One region of the Eubacterium sp. An3 genome, then DNA from elsewhere that is predicted to be linked to it. Evidence: predicted binding sites of a transcription regulator. Region 1 holds the regulator's gene; the other holds the start of a gene.
The links. The regulator NrdR, encoded in region 1, represses ribonucleotide reductase genes. The targets are predictions, from matches to a motif close to CACNANATNTNGTG.

Region 1 (6,378 bases):
CGTGGCCGGGTGAGCCTGTTGTCAAAGTAAAACAGTGTACGGATGTTTCCGATGACTGTCCGTTCTGCAGCTTCATATCCGAAGTGCCGAATCACTGCGGCACACATATGGATGCTCCGAGACATTTTGTGAAGGACGGTCTCAGCATCAACGAGCTGCCGATTGAGTATTTCTGCCATACGGAGGTGGCGCTGCTGGAGATTCCGAAGGGACCGGCAGAAGGTATCTATAAAGAAGATCTGGAGCCATTTGCAGATACTTTATCCAAAGTATCTTTTGCGCTGATCCGCACCGGCATGGAGAAATACCGCGATACCGATCAGAACATTTACCAGAACGAAGGCGTTTACATTGCGCCGAGCGCCGGCGATTATCTGACAGAGGAATTCCCGAACCTTAAGGGAGTCGGAATGGATTTCCTGGCCATCGGCTCCGCTTCTTCCAAATGCCCGGAAGGCGAGCTGCCGCCGGATTGTCACAGACATATGCTTGGTTACTATACAGGCAAGTTTGTGACCGGCGTGGAGGATATGCATTTATCCGAGATTCCGAAAGGAGCAAAGATCACAAGATTCTTTAACGCTCCGCTTCGCATCAAGGGGCTGGATTCCAGTCAGGTAGTCTGCATTGCAGAGATTGAAGATTGATCATCAAAAAAAGAATTATAAAACAGCGGTTCGCATAGCGGCCGCTGTTTTTTTTAGGATTCCAGAAGTTTGAGATTGATATTCTGAGCGGTGGTCAGGTGGTGCTCCACCATATTTTCCAGACCGTTCATATCATGTTCCCGGAGCATCCGGAGAAATGCTTCATGTTCTGTGATAGTTTCTTCCATACGTCCCTCTCTGGAGAAGGAGGTGACATTCAGCCAGAAGATCCGGTACATAAACCGGCGGTAAATTTCCAGCATGGATTCATTGCCCACGTATTGGACAAGACTGCGGTGAAATTCATAATCTTTTCTGCCGAAATCTTCAGTTGAGCAGGTGGTTTCAGTAATCTCCTTCTGGCTGTCAACTTTGGAAGAGAGCTTTTTATAATACTGTTGTCCCCGGTCCGTGTGAAGGTTTTGGGAAAGCTGTTTGAAACAGTAGACTTCGATGGCGTTTCGGATCTGATAAGTTTCGATAATGTCTTCCCTTGTCATTTTGTGGAGAATAAATCCTTTGCTGGGAAGAATGTCAAGATAACGTTCCTGTTCAAGACGCAGCACGGCGTCCCGGAAAGGCGTCCGGGAAAATCCTGATTCTTTTGCCAGCTGATTTAGAGAATATATGGTATCAGGCTGAAGTTCTCCTTTTTTGATGTGTTCAATGAGATAATCGTATGCCTGTGTTTGTAATAATTGCGTTTCTTTCATGGCAGTACCTCGAATTATTTTTAATATCAGATTATTTGTCAGATTGCTTGTCCGGAATATTTTATAATGATTGTATGATAAAATGAAATCTCCGGGTTGTCAATGAAGAGAACAATGAGAACCGGAATAAAATAAAAAGGGATATAATAGAAAAAAAGTCTGGTATTCTTCTGCGCGGTGTGATAAAATAAGCAAGATTAGGCAATAGTAATAATAATATAGCAGACAAACAATGGGAAGTGCGTGACCGGGACTTCTGAAAAGCACATTGGTGAACAGTGTATTTTTCAGTTGTTTCGGAGCCTTCCCAATGATGCGTGGATACGGGCAGTGTTTTTTAACCTTCCCGTATTATGTTTGTCATAATGGATTTAGGAGGTATCAGAATGATAAAACAGTTTTCCATGGAACTGGCAGGAAGAACTCTGTCGGTCGAGATCGGAAGAGTTGCCGCTCAGGCCAACGGCGCGGCATTTATGCATTACGGAGATACGGTGGTACTGTCTACGGCCACTGCATCCGATAAGCCGAGAGAAGGAATTGATTTCTTCCCTCTGAGCGTGGAGTTTGAGGAGAAAATGTACTCTGTCGGAAAGATTCCGGGAGGATTTAATAAGAGAGAAGGAAAGGCGTCCGAGCATGCTGTGCTCACATCCCGTGTCATTGACCGTCCGATGCGTCCGCTTTTCCCGAAGGATTACAGAAATGACGTAACTTTAAATAACCTGGTGATGTCTGTGGATCCGGACTGTTCACCGGAGGTGACAGCGATGCTCGGTTCTTCCATTGCCACCTGTATTTCCGACATCCCGTTTGACGGACCGATCGCAGCCACACAGATGGGACTCATTGATGGAGAGTTCATCGTGAACCCGACAGCGGATCAGCAGCAGGTATCCGACCTGGCGCTGACCGTTGCATCCACCGCAGAGAAGGTTATCATGATCGAGGCGGGCGCCAACGAGGTGCCGGAGGATGTGATGATCGACGCTATTTTTAAGGCTCATGAGGTCAACAAAGAGATTATCGCATTTATTCAGAAGATCGTTGATGAGTGCGGTAAAGAGAAACATGACTATGAGCATGTGGACACACCGGAAGAACTGTGGAACGACATGGTGGAGTTCATTACACCGGAAGCCATGGAAGAAGCGGTATTTACCGATGTGAAGCAGGTGCGTGAAGAAAACATCCGCCAGATTGAGGAGAAACTGGAAGAAAGATATGCGGAAGAGCATGAAGACTGGCTGCCGCTGATCGGCGACGCTGTGTACAAGTTCCAGAAAAAGACTGTCCGCAAAATGATCTTAAAAGATCACAAACGTCCGGACGGCAGAGCGATCGACGAGATCCGCCCGCTGTCCGCAGAGATCGACATTCTGCCTAGAGTACACGGTTCCGGTATGTTCAAGAGAGGACAGACACAGATCATGACGATCACAACACTGGCGCCGTTATCCGAAGTACAGAAGGTGGATGGCATAGATGTAAATGTAACATCCAAGAGATATATGCATCATTATAATTTCCCTAGCTATTCTGTGGGCGAGACCAAGCCGAGCCGAGGACCGGGACGCCGGGAGATCGGACATGGCGCTCTGGCAGAGCGGGCGCTGGTACCGGTGCTGCCAAGCGAGGATGAGTTCCCGTACGCAATCCGTACCGTATCCGAGACACTGGAATCCAACGGTTCCACTTCACAGGCCAGCGTGTGTGCCTCCACCCTGTCTCTGATGGCAGCTGGTGTTCCGATTAAGAAACCGGTAGCTGGTATCTCCACAGGTCTTGTGACCGGAGATACTGATGACGATTATCTGATCCTTACAGATATTCAGGGGCTGGAAGACTTTTTTGGAGACATGGATTTCAAGGTTGCCGGAACTCATGATGGTATCACTGCCATCCAGATGGATATCAAGATTCACGGCCTGACGCCGGACATCATCAAAGGAGCCATCACAAAGGCAAAGGCTGCAAGAGAGTACATTCTTACTGAGGTTATGGAGCCGGTAATCGCCGAGCCAAGACCGGAGGTTGGTAAATACGCGCCTAAGATTCAGCAGATGCATGTGGAGCCGGATAAGATCAGCGAGATCATCGGCAAACAGGGCAAGACTATCAACGGCATCATTGATGAGACCGGCGTGAAGATTGATATCAACGATGACGGAAGAGTGGATATCTGCGGCGTGGAACAGGATATGATTCATAAGGCTATGGAGCTGATTCGTCTTATTGTGGAGCCGGTAGAGGTCGGAGCTATCTATGAAGGTGAAGTTGTGAGAATCATGAATTTCGGTGCATTTGTACAGCTTGCTCCGAACAAAGACGGACTGATTCATATTTCCAAATTATCCAGAGACAGAGTAAATAAAGTAGAAGATGTGGTCAATATCGGTGACAAGGTGAGAGTAAAAGTTCTCGAGATCGACAAGATGGGCAGAATCAACCTGGCACTGAGAGAGAAATTAAGCTGATTGGTTCCTTTTCCCAGTGCAGTGCTTTTCCCGTTTTCAGGAACGCGCACTGCACTGACCGGGATACATAAGATACAGCCAGGGAGGAACATGTATGAAATGTCCATTTTGCGGTATGGATAACACCCGCGTGATTGATTCCAGACCTGCGGATGACAATGCGTCCATCCGGAGAAGAAGACAGTGTGATGAATGTGGGAAACGTTTTACCACATACGAAAAGGTAGAGATCATTCCTCTCACTGTCATAAAGAAGGACAGGAGCCGGGAGCCATATGACAGGAGCAAGATCATGGCCGGCGTTCTTCGTGCCTGCCACAAGCGGCCGATTCCTGTGGAGAAGATAGAAGAGACTGTCAATAAGATCGAGAATGACATTTTCAATCTGGAGTATAAGGAGATTGAAAGCAAGGTTATCGGCGAGATTGTCATGGAACGGCTCAAATCACTGGAGCAGGTGGCATATGTTCGATTTGCATCGGTTTACAGGGAGTTCAAAGATGTTAATACATTTATGAATGAACTGAAAAAGATGCTGGATTCCAGCAGCGATGCCGGCGGACAGGGAGAGTCAGAAATAAAAGGCGTGTAAAGCATAAAACATTAAAAAACTTCGGTATGAGCAATACCGGAGTTTTTTTAGAATATAAAATGTAAAATAATGTAAAATACACTTGAAAATGTAAAAATAATATGTTAAAATCTGGAAAAGTCAGGAGGTGAAACATGGTAGCAGAAGTTTTAAGCGGTATGGTACAGGGCGTACATGGAGAGATCATTACAGTACAGGCAGATGTTAGTGACGGTCTTCCGGTTTTTGGTCTGACCGGACATCTGTCTTCTGAAGTGAAGGAGGCAAAGGAACGAGTTCGCACTGCCCTGAAGAATACAGGCTGCCATCTTCCTCCTAGACGTGTCTCAGTGAATCTTGCGCCGGCAGACGTGAGAAAAAGCGGTACCTGCTATGATATGGCCATCGCCGTCGGCATTATGACAGCCATGGGACTGATACCGCAAAGTGCTGTCAGAGGAATTGTATTTCTGGGCGAGCTGGCTCTTGACGGTATGCTGTCGCCTGTTACGGGTGTGCTCGCTATCCTGAGGACTGCGCAGGAAGCGGGATACCATACCTGTGTAGTTCCTCCGGCCAATGTGCAGGAGGCGTCTCTCCTGCCGGAGATGAGGGTTCTGGGTTTTGCCAATTTAAAAGAAGTGACCGCCTTTTTGAGGGGGACGGCAGAGGATGAATATTCCGAAAGAAAAATCGTAACCTGTGTTAAAGATGTGGGGAAAACAATAAGAGCGGCGGGACGTCCGGACGGAGGGGCCGGGTATCCTGATTTATCGGAGGTAAAAGGACAGCGTATGGCTAAGAGAGCGCTGGAGATTGCTGTGGCCGGATATCACAATCTGTTTCTGGACGGGCCGCCCGGAGCGGGCAAGTCCATGCTGGCGTCATGCACGCCGGGGATTATGCCGGGAATGACCAGAGAAGAGATGATAGACGCTACCATGGTATACAGTGTGAAAGGGTTGCTGCGGGAAGGTTTTTCTCTGGTGGAGAACAGACCTTTCCGGGCTCCGTCTTCTTCTGTCACCATGGCCGGAATGTTCGGAGGAGGAAAGAATCCGAGCCCCGGGGAAGTGACTCTGGCACATCATGGGGTATTATTCCTGGATGAGTTTCCGGAATTTAAAAGAGAATTAATTGAGATGTTCCGGGTAGTGCTGGAAGATCATCAGGTCAGACAGATCAGAAATGGTAAAACGGTGACATTTCCGGCGGATTTTATTTTTATTGCCGCGGCCAATCCCTGCCCGTGCGGATATTTTCCTGACCGAAGATACTGCCATTGCAGTCCGAGGGAGATCTTTCATTATCAGAATCGTCTGAGCGGGCCCATTCTGGATCGTCTGGATCTTTTTGTGCGCTGTGACAAAATGTCTTATGAGACGATGACGGAGGAGAAAGAAGGAGAAACTTCAGCGATGGTCCGGGAAAGAGTCCGGGAGGTATGGGGACTGCAAAAGGAACGTTTTAAATCAGGCGGAAGTAATTTTAACGGACGTATGACGCCGAAAGAAGTGAAAAAATACTGCGTGCTGGATGAGAATTCACGGAAGCTGATGAAAGAAGTATTTGACCGTCTGCGGCTGACCGGCCGCTCATACAACCGTATTCTCAAAGTGGGAAGAACAATCGCTGATATGGAAGGCTCCGCCCGGATCAGGGAAGAACATCTGCGGGAGGCGCTGATGTTCCGCCGGACTGCGCCTTTTGGGCAAGATCCGGATACGCCGTAGCATCGTAGAGCGTTCCGCACGGAGGTATTTTGCGGCAGAGTGATACCGCGGGACGCAGGGGCGTCGGGTGAGAATGGTCGGGGGGCAGATATGAGCGATAAAGAGACAGATTATAAAGTGGAAGAAAACAACGCGTTTTTCTGGTATTGGTTTGTGAACATATCCGGAGTAGGCAGTGTGTCCAGAAAGAAGCTGCTGGACCGCTTTATCCATCCGGCAGTCCTGTATCATGCGGGA
Region 2 (6,378 bases), on a different contig from region 1:
TGAGCGGGTAGTGAAGATTAAAAATGAGAGAGATCCGGAAATTGCAAGGATTTTTGAGGGAACGTCTGACAGACTTCTGCTTATTATTGGTCCGTGTTCGGCGGATAATGAGGCTTCTGTGCTGGATTACGTTTCCAGACTGGCGAAAGTACAGGAGAAAGTGAAAGATAAGATCTGGATTGTTCCAAGAATCTATACGAACAAGCCGAGAACGACAGGAGGCGGATATAAAGGTCTGATTCATCAACCGGATCCGGAGAAAAAACCGGATATGTGGCAGGGAATCATTGCTGTACGTGAGCTGCATCAGAAGGCGATTCTCGAGAGCGGCCTTACCTGTGCCGACGAGATGCTTTATCCGGAAAATCAGAGATATCTTTCGGATTTATTATCCTATGTGGCGGTAGGAGCCCGTTCCGTGGAGAATCAGGAACATCGTCTGGTTGCCAGCGGCGCAGGTGTTCCGGTGGGAATGAAGAATCCGACAGGAGGCGATCTTTCTGTCATGATGAATTCCATCACAGCGGCGCAGAGCAGTCATATGTTTATTTATCGGGGATGGGAAGTGGAGTCCGCAGGTAATCCATATGCCCATGCGATTTTGCGGGGATATGTGGACAAACATGGTCAGACATTCCCGAATTATCATTATGAGGATTTGATGCAGCTTTATGAACTGTATCAGGAGACAAATCTGAAGAATCCGTCAGTGATCATTGATACTAACCATTCTAATTCTGGTAAGAATTATATGGAACAGATTCGAATTTCAAAAGAAGTTCTTCACAGCTGTAAAATATCCGGCGATATCAGAAAGCTTGTGAAAGGGCTGATGATCGAAAGCTATCTGGAAGACGGATGTCAGAAGATCGGCGGAGGCTGTTATGGCAAATCCATTACAGATCCGTGTCTCGGATGGGAAAAATCGGAACGGTTAATTTATGAAATCGCAGATATGTTATAATATAGAATATTTTCCTACATTTTATTAAATGGGATATTACGAAAGGCTTTGTATTTATTACAAAGCCTTTGTACATTGTAAACAAAACGTGTGTACAGTCTTGTTTTTTGTAATATTTTTTTGTAGAATGATAACATGTATCATTGGTTTCTTCTATGGCTATTCTGTACACTTGTAGATAAATATGTTACAATACTTTTAAATAAGTCATTTTTGAAACACTTTTATGTAATATAATTTTAACAAGTAAAGGAAAGGGAGATGGCAGATGCTTCTGAGCAGACTGATGATTTTTAATCAGAATGAGGAAGAGTGCCGTCAGATGGAAGCCTACTTTGAAGAAAGCGGATATGGCGTTGTGTGCTGCTTGGATGCGGATGAATTGATGGACATGATTTCCAAAGGAAGACATAAGCCCGAAGTGTTCTTATTTTATATAGACGATTCCGGGCGAAAGGGATATGACATCATTGATAAAATCCGGGCTGTGTCAGATATGGCCATCATTGTGATCTCAAAGGATAGCCGTCTAGACACTCAGTTATATGCTTATTCTAAGAAGATTGATGATTACATGACAGAACCGGTACCCCTGCCTCTTCTTGAGGCACATGTGGAAGCGGTTCTCCGGAGATTTTCTGAAAAAAGACTTTCTGTGGAGACTGCGGGTGCGATTACGATCGATTACGAGAGCCGAAAGATTTATCTCGAGGGAAAGGTTCTGAAGGTTACTGCAAAAGAGTTCGATTTAATGGAATATTTTATTAAACACAAAGGAATGATTCTTTCCAGAGATAAAATACTGGATTCTGTTTGGGGATATGATTATATCGGAGGATACCGAAGTGTGGACACTCTGGTGAAAAAGCTGAGAGCGAAGCTTACAAAGGAATATCCTTATATACAGACCATATATGGCGTAGGATATTGCTTTGATGTTTAAAAATCAATGAGAAAGGGGATTTTTATAACAATGAAACGATGGTTAAGTTTATTGATGGTCATTATGTTATGCTTCAGTCTGACGGTGCCGGCGACACAGGTGGATGCGTCTTCCCGGGTGACGGTAGTATACAAAGGTAAGACAAAGTCTTTTAGTGGAAAAAAGACATATTCTTATGTAAATAACAGTAAAATCAAGCTGTCAAAGCAGCCGATTTTCATGAAGAACGGAAGTTATATGGGACCGGTCAATAAGCTTTTCAAGAAGAGTTCCCTGAAAGTAAGCGTTAAAAGCAGCGGCAATATCCTGACTCTGCAGTATCGCTCGAACATTATCGTACTGAAAAATGGAAGCAGAAATATAACGGTAAATGGACAATCTGACCGTATGAACGCTCCGGCTATGCTGGTGACTTATCCGAGTGGAAAAACAAAATGGGTGGTTCCTCTGAAAAGTGTGTGCAGCCGTCTGGGAATTACTTACAAGTTGAAAAACGGCGTGATCAAGATGAAAGGTGCAGTTAATTCTGCAACAACATCTTCCAGTTCCAGTTCAAATAATAATTCCGCGGCAGAAAACGGACAGATTACCCTGGTACTCGATGCAGGACACGGCGGTATGGACTCTGGAGCTACAGGAAATGGATACAGAGAGAAAAACATGACTCTGTCCATCCTGTTGGGAGCAAAGAGAATGTTTGACAATGACAGTCGGTTCAAGGTGTATTATACAAGAACATCAGACAGCTATCCGAGTCTGACAGACCGAAGTAACCTTGCCAATAATTATGACGCAGACTTATTTGTGAGCATTCATATTAACTCAGCATCTGCTTCGGCACATGGAACGGAGACACTGTATAACTCCAGCCGGAATACTGTGACAGCCAAGGATGGAATGACTTCCAGAGAACTGGCATCCTATATTCAGCGTGCCGTGGTTTCCACCACAGGATTTACTAACAGAGGTCTTAAGAACCGTACAGATTTAAGTGTTCTGAACCGGACGAAAATGCCGGCTTGTCTGATTGAGTATGGTTTTATCAGCAATACGAAAGAAGCCAGAGAAATGAATGCCAATACAACCCGATATGGCCAGGAGCTTTATCAGGCAATCGTTGGTTATCTCCAGTCTGAGGGTAAATTATAAAGTGGAGCTGTATACAGTTCGCGGCAGTGTGCCGGAACTGGACTGTTTCGGAGTGATAAAGAATTATATAAAAATATAACAGAAAGCTGTCACAGCTGATGTATTCACATCTGGATATTGACAGAGCCGGAAAAGTCGGCTATCATATCCAGATGTGGGCTGCAGAATGTGGCAGCTTCTTTTTATGTCCGATAACTTATTCTTTAAAAATTCCCAACAGACACAATATATAGTATAATAATATGTTGCAGACCACGATTTATTGTGGTATAATGGCGATGCCTATGAAAGCAGAAGAAAAGAATCATTTAAAATAGAAGATAGAGGTAGAGAGTATGAAGATTATTAAGAGAAGCGGCATGGAAGTCGAATTTGACAGAAGTAAGATTAACAACGCGGTAAAAAAAGCCAACAACAGCGTTGTGGTGCAGGATCAGATGAGCGATGAGCAGATTGAACAGATCGCGAAAAATGTGGAGATCATCTGTGAGGGCATGGGCCGCGCGCTGAGTGTGGAAGAGATACAGGACCTGGTAGAGAATCAGATTATGAATCAGAAGGCATTCCGGGTGGCAAGTAATTACATTACTTACCGTTACAAACGGGCGCTGGTTCGTAAATCAAACTCCACAGATAAGCAGATATTAAGTCTTCTGGAGTGCAACAACGAGGAGGTCATCCAGGAGAATTCCAACAAGAATCCGACAGTCAACAGCGTCCAGAGAGATTACATGGCAGGAGAGGTCAGCAAGGACATCACAAAACGTTTTCTGCTGCCGGAGCATATCGTGGACGCCCACGAACAGGGAATCATACATTTCCACGACTCCGATTACTTTGCCCAGCACATGCATAACTGCTGTCTGGTGAATCTGGAAGATATGCTGCAGAACGGAACGGTCATCAGCGATGTGATGATCGAGAAGCCGAAGAGCTTCTCCACCGCCTGCAATATCGCCACCCAGAGCGTGGCACAGATCGCCAGCTCCCAGTACGGCGGCCAGAGCATCACTCTCTCCCATCTGGTACCGTTCGTACAGATCAGCCGGGATAAGTTCCGCAAAGAGGTGCGCAAAGAATTTGAAGAAGAGGGTATGCCAATCAATGAGGAGAAGATCAACGAGATCGCTGAGATGCGCGTCCGCAAGGAAATCAAGCAGGGCGTACAGGTCATCCAGTATCAGGTCATCACCCTTATGACCACCAACGGTCAGGCGCCGTTCGTAACGGTGTTCATGTACCTGGATGAGGTGGAGGAAGGCCCGGCAAGGGATGACCTGGCTCTCATCATTGAGGAGATGCTCAACCAGCGGATTCTCGGAGTAAAAAATGAAAAGGGCGTCTACATCACACCGGCGTTCCCGAAGCTCATTTACGTGCTGGAAGAGGATAATATCCATGAGGACAGCAAATACTGGTATCTGACCAAGCTGGCAGCCAAATGTACCGCAAAACGTCTTGTTCCGGATTACATTTCCGAGAAGATGATGAAAAAGTTAAAACAGGGCAACTGCTACCCGTGTATGGGATGCCGTTCTTTCCTGACAGTATATAAAGAAGAGAACGACAAGCCGAAGTTCTACGGCAGATTTAATCAGGGCGTCGTCACCCTGAATCTGGTGGACGTGGCCTGCTCCTCCGGAAAGAACATGGAGAAGTTCTGGGAGATCTTCGATGAGCGTCTGGAACTCTGCCACGAGGCGCTCATGTGCCGTCACAACCGTCTGAAGGGAACACCTTCCGATGTGGCTCCTATTCTCTGGCAGAACGGCGCGCTGGCCCGTCTGAAAAAGGGTGAGAAGATTGACAAGCTGCTCTACGGCGGCTACTCCACCATCTCCCTGGGTTACGCAGGACTCTGCGAATGTACCCGCTACATGATGGGTGTGAGCCACACAGACCCGGAAGGCAAGGAATTTGCACTCAAGGTGATGCAGCATATGAACGACGCCTGCGCCAAATGGAGAGAGGAGAGCAACATTGATTTCAGTCTGTACGGAACTCCTCTGGAATCCACCACTTACAAATTCGCCAAATGCCTGCAGGAGCGTTTCGGCATCATTCCGGGCGTGACAGACAAGAACTATATCACCAACAGCTACCACGTACATGTCACAGAGCCGATCGATGCTTTCGACAAACTGTCCTTCGAGGCACAGTTCCAGGAGCTGTCCCCGGGCGGAGCTATCAGCTACGTGGAAGTGCCGAACATGCAGAACAACATCGAGGCGGTGCTGGCAGTCATGAAACACATTTACGACAATATCATGTACGCCGAACTCAACACCAAGAGCGACTACTGCCAGGTGTGCGGTTATGACGGCGAGATTCAGATTCAGGCTGACGAACACGGCAAGCTCATCTGGGTATGCCCGAATTGCGGCAACACCGACCAGAACAAGATGAACGTGGCGAGAAGGACCTGCGGCTACATCGGCACCCAGTTCTGGAACCAGGGAAGAACCCAGGAGATTAAAGAGAGAGTTATGCATCTGTAGGAACATGCATGGATAAGAAATATTGTAATACCAGAGTGGAAGGGCATTTCTACTCTGGTATTGTTTTTATTATGGGAAAATGTTACAGTAGATTTATAAAATGTGACGAAATAAGTATGGGAAGAAGTGGAGGGAAAAGATGGCAGCGGAAATCGTATGTATCGGGCAGGCGGTCATCGACTGCATCACCAGGGGAAAGGAAGAAAAGCCCTACAAGAAAAATGTATACCGGGCGGAAAATATCAGCCTGAACACCGGTGGGGACGCTCTCAACGAGTCAGTGATTCTGTCGCGGCTTGGTCATCAAGTGAAGCTGGTCTGCGGCGTGGGCAACGACGTGGCCGGTAATCTAATTCTCCACGAGATGGAGACTCGCGGCATCGACGTCAGCGATGTGACGCAGAGTGATTCTCTGACCACACCCATCGCCAACCTCATGGTGAACCGGGATAGCACCCGTGTCTCCATCAACAGCGAAGCTACCATGCTCACCGGCTACTCGCCGTCCGAACATGTGATAAAGGGCGCAAAAGTTGTCTCCCTTGCCAGTCTGTTCCGGGCGCCCCTCGACGACAGTGAGACAATCATCCGCCTTGCCAGAGCGGCGAAGGAACAGGGCGCCATCCTCTGCGCCGACACAAAGATTCCCACCTACCGGAAGCTGACCCTCGATGATATCCGGGAAATCCTTCCCCTCATTGATTACATTTTCCCCAACGAAAATGAGGGGGAATACTACACCGGAGAGACGGAATACGTGGCCATGGCGGAACATTTCCGCAGCCTTGGCGTAAAAAATGTCATTATCAAAACCGGCGAGAAAG

Region 2: the regulator NrdR is predicted to act here: its motif matches at 3,278-3,291, upstream of nrdD (anaerobic ribonucleoside-triphosphate reductase).

The regions. Positions count from the first base shown of each region.
Region 1 is NZ_NFIR01000002.1:169,565-175,942, reverse strand. It holds gene B5F87_RS03190 (cyclase family protein) at 1-647, shown strand, start outside; gene B5F87_RS03185 (GntR family transcriptional regulator) at 701-1,360, opposite strand; gene B5F87_RS03180 (polyribonucleotide nucleotidyltransferase) at 1,747-3,837, shown strand; gene nrdR (transcriptional regulator NrdR) at 3,932-4,429, shown strand; gene B5F87_RS03170 (YifB family Mg chelatase-like AAA ATPase) at 4,564-6,141, shown strand; gene dprA (DNA-processing protein DprA) at 6,232-6,378, shown strand, end outside.
Region 2 is NZ_NFIR01000003.1:228,990-235,367, reverse strand. It holds gene B5F87_RS05360 (3-deoxy-7-phosphoheptulonate synthase) at 1-964, shown strand, start outside; gene B5F87_RS05355 (response regulator transcription factor) at 1,233-1,907, shown strand; gene B5F87_RS05350 (N-acetylmuramoyl-L-alanine amidase) at 1,938-3,056, shown strand; gene nrdD (anaerobic ribonucleoside-triphosphate reductase) at 3,392-5,554, shown strand; gene B5F87_RS05340 (carbohydrate kinase family protein) at 5,694-6,378, shown strand, end outside.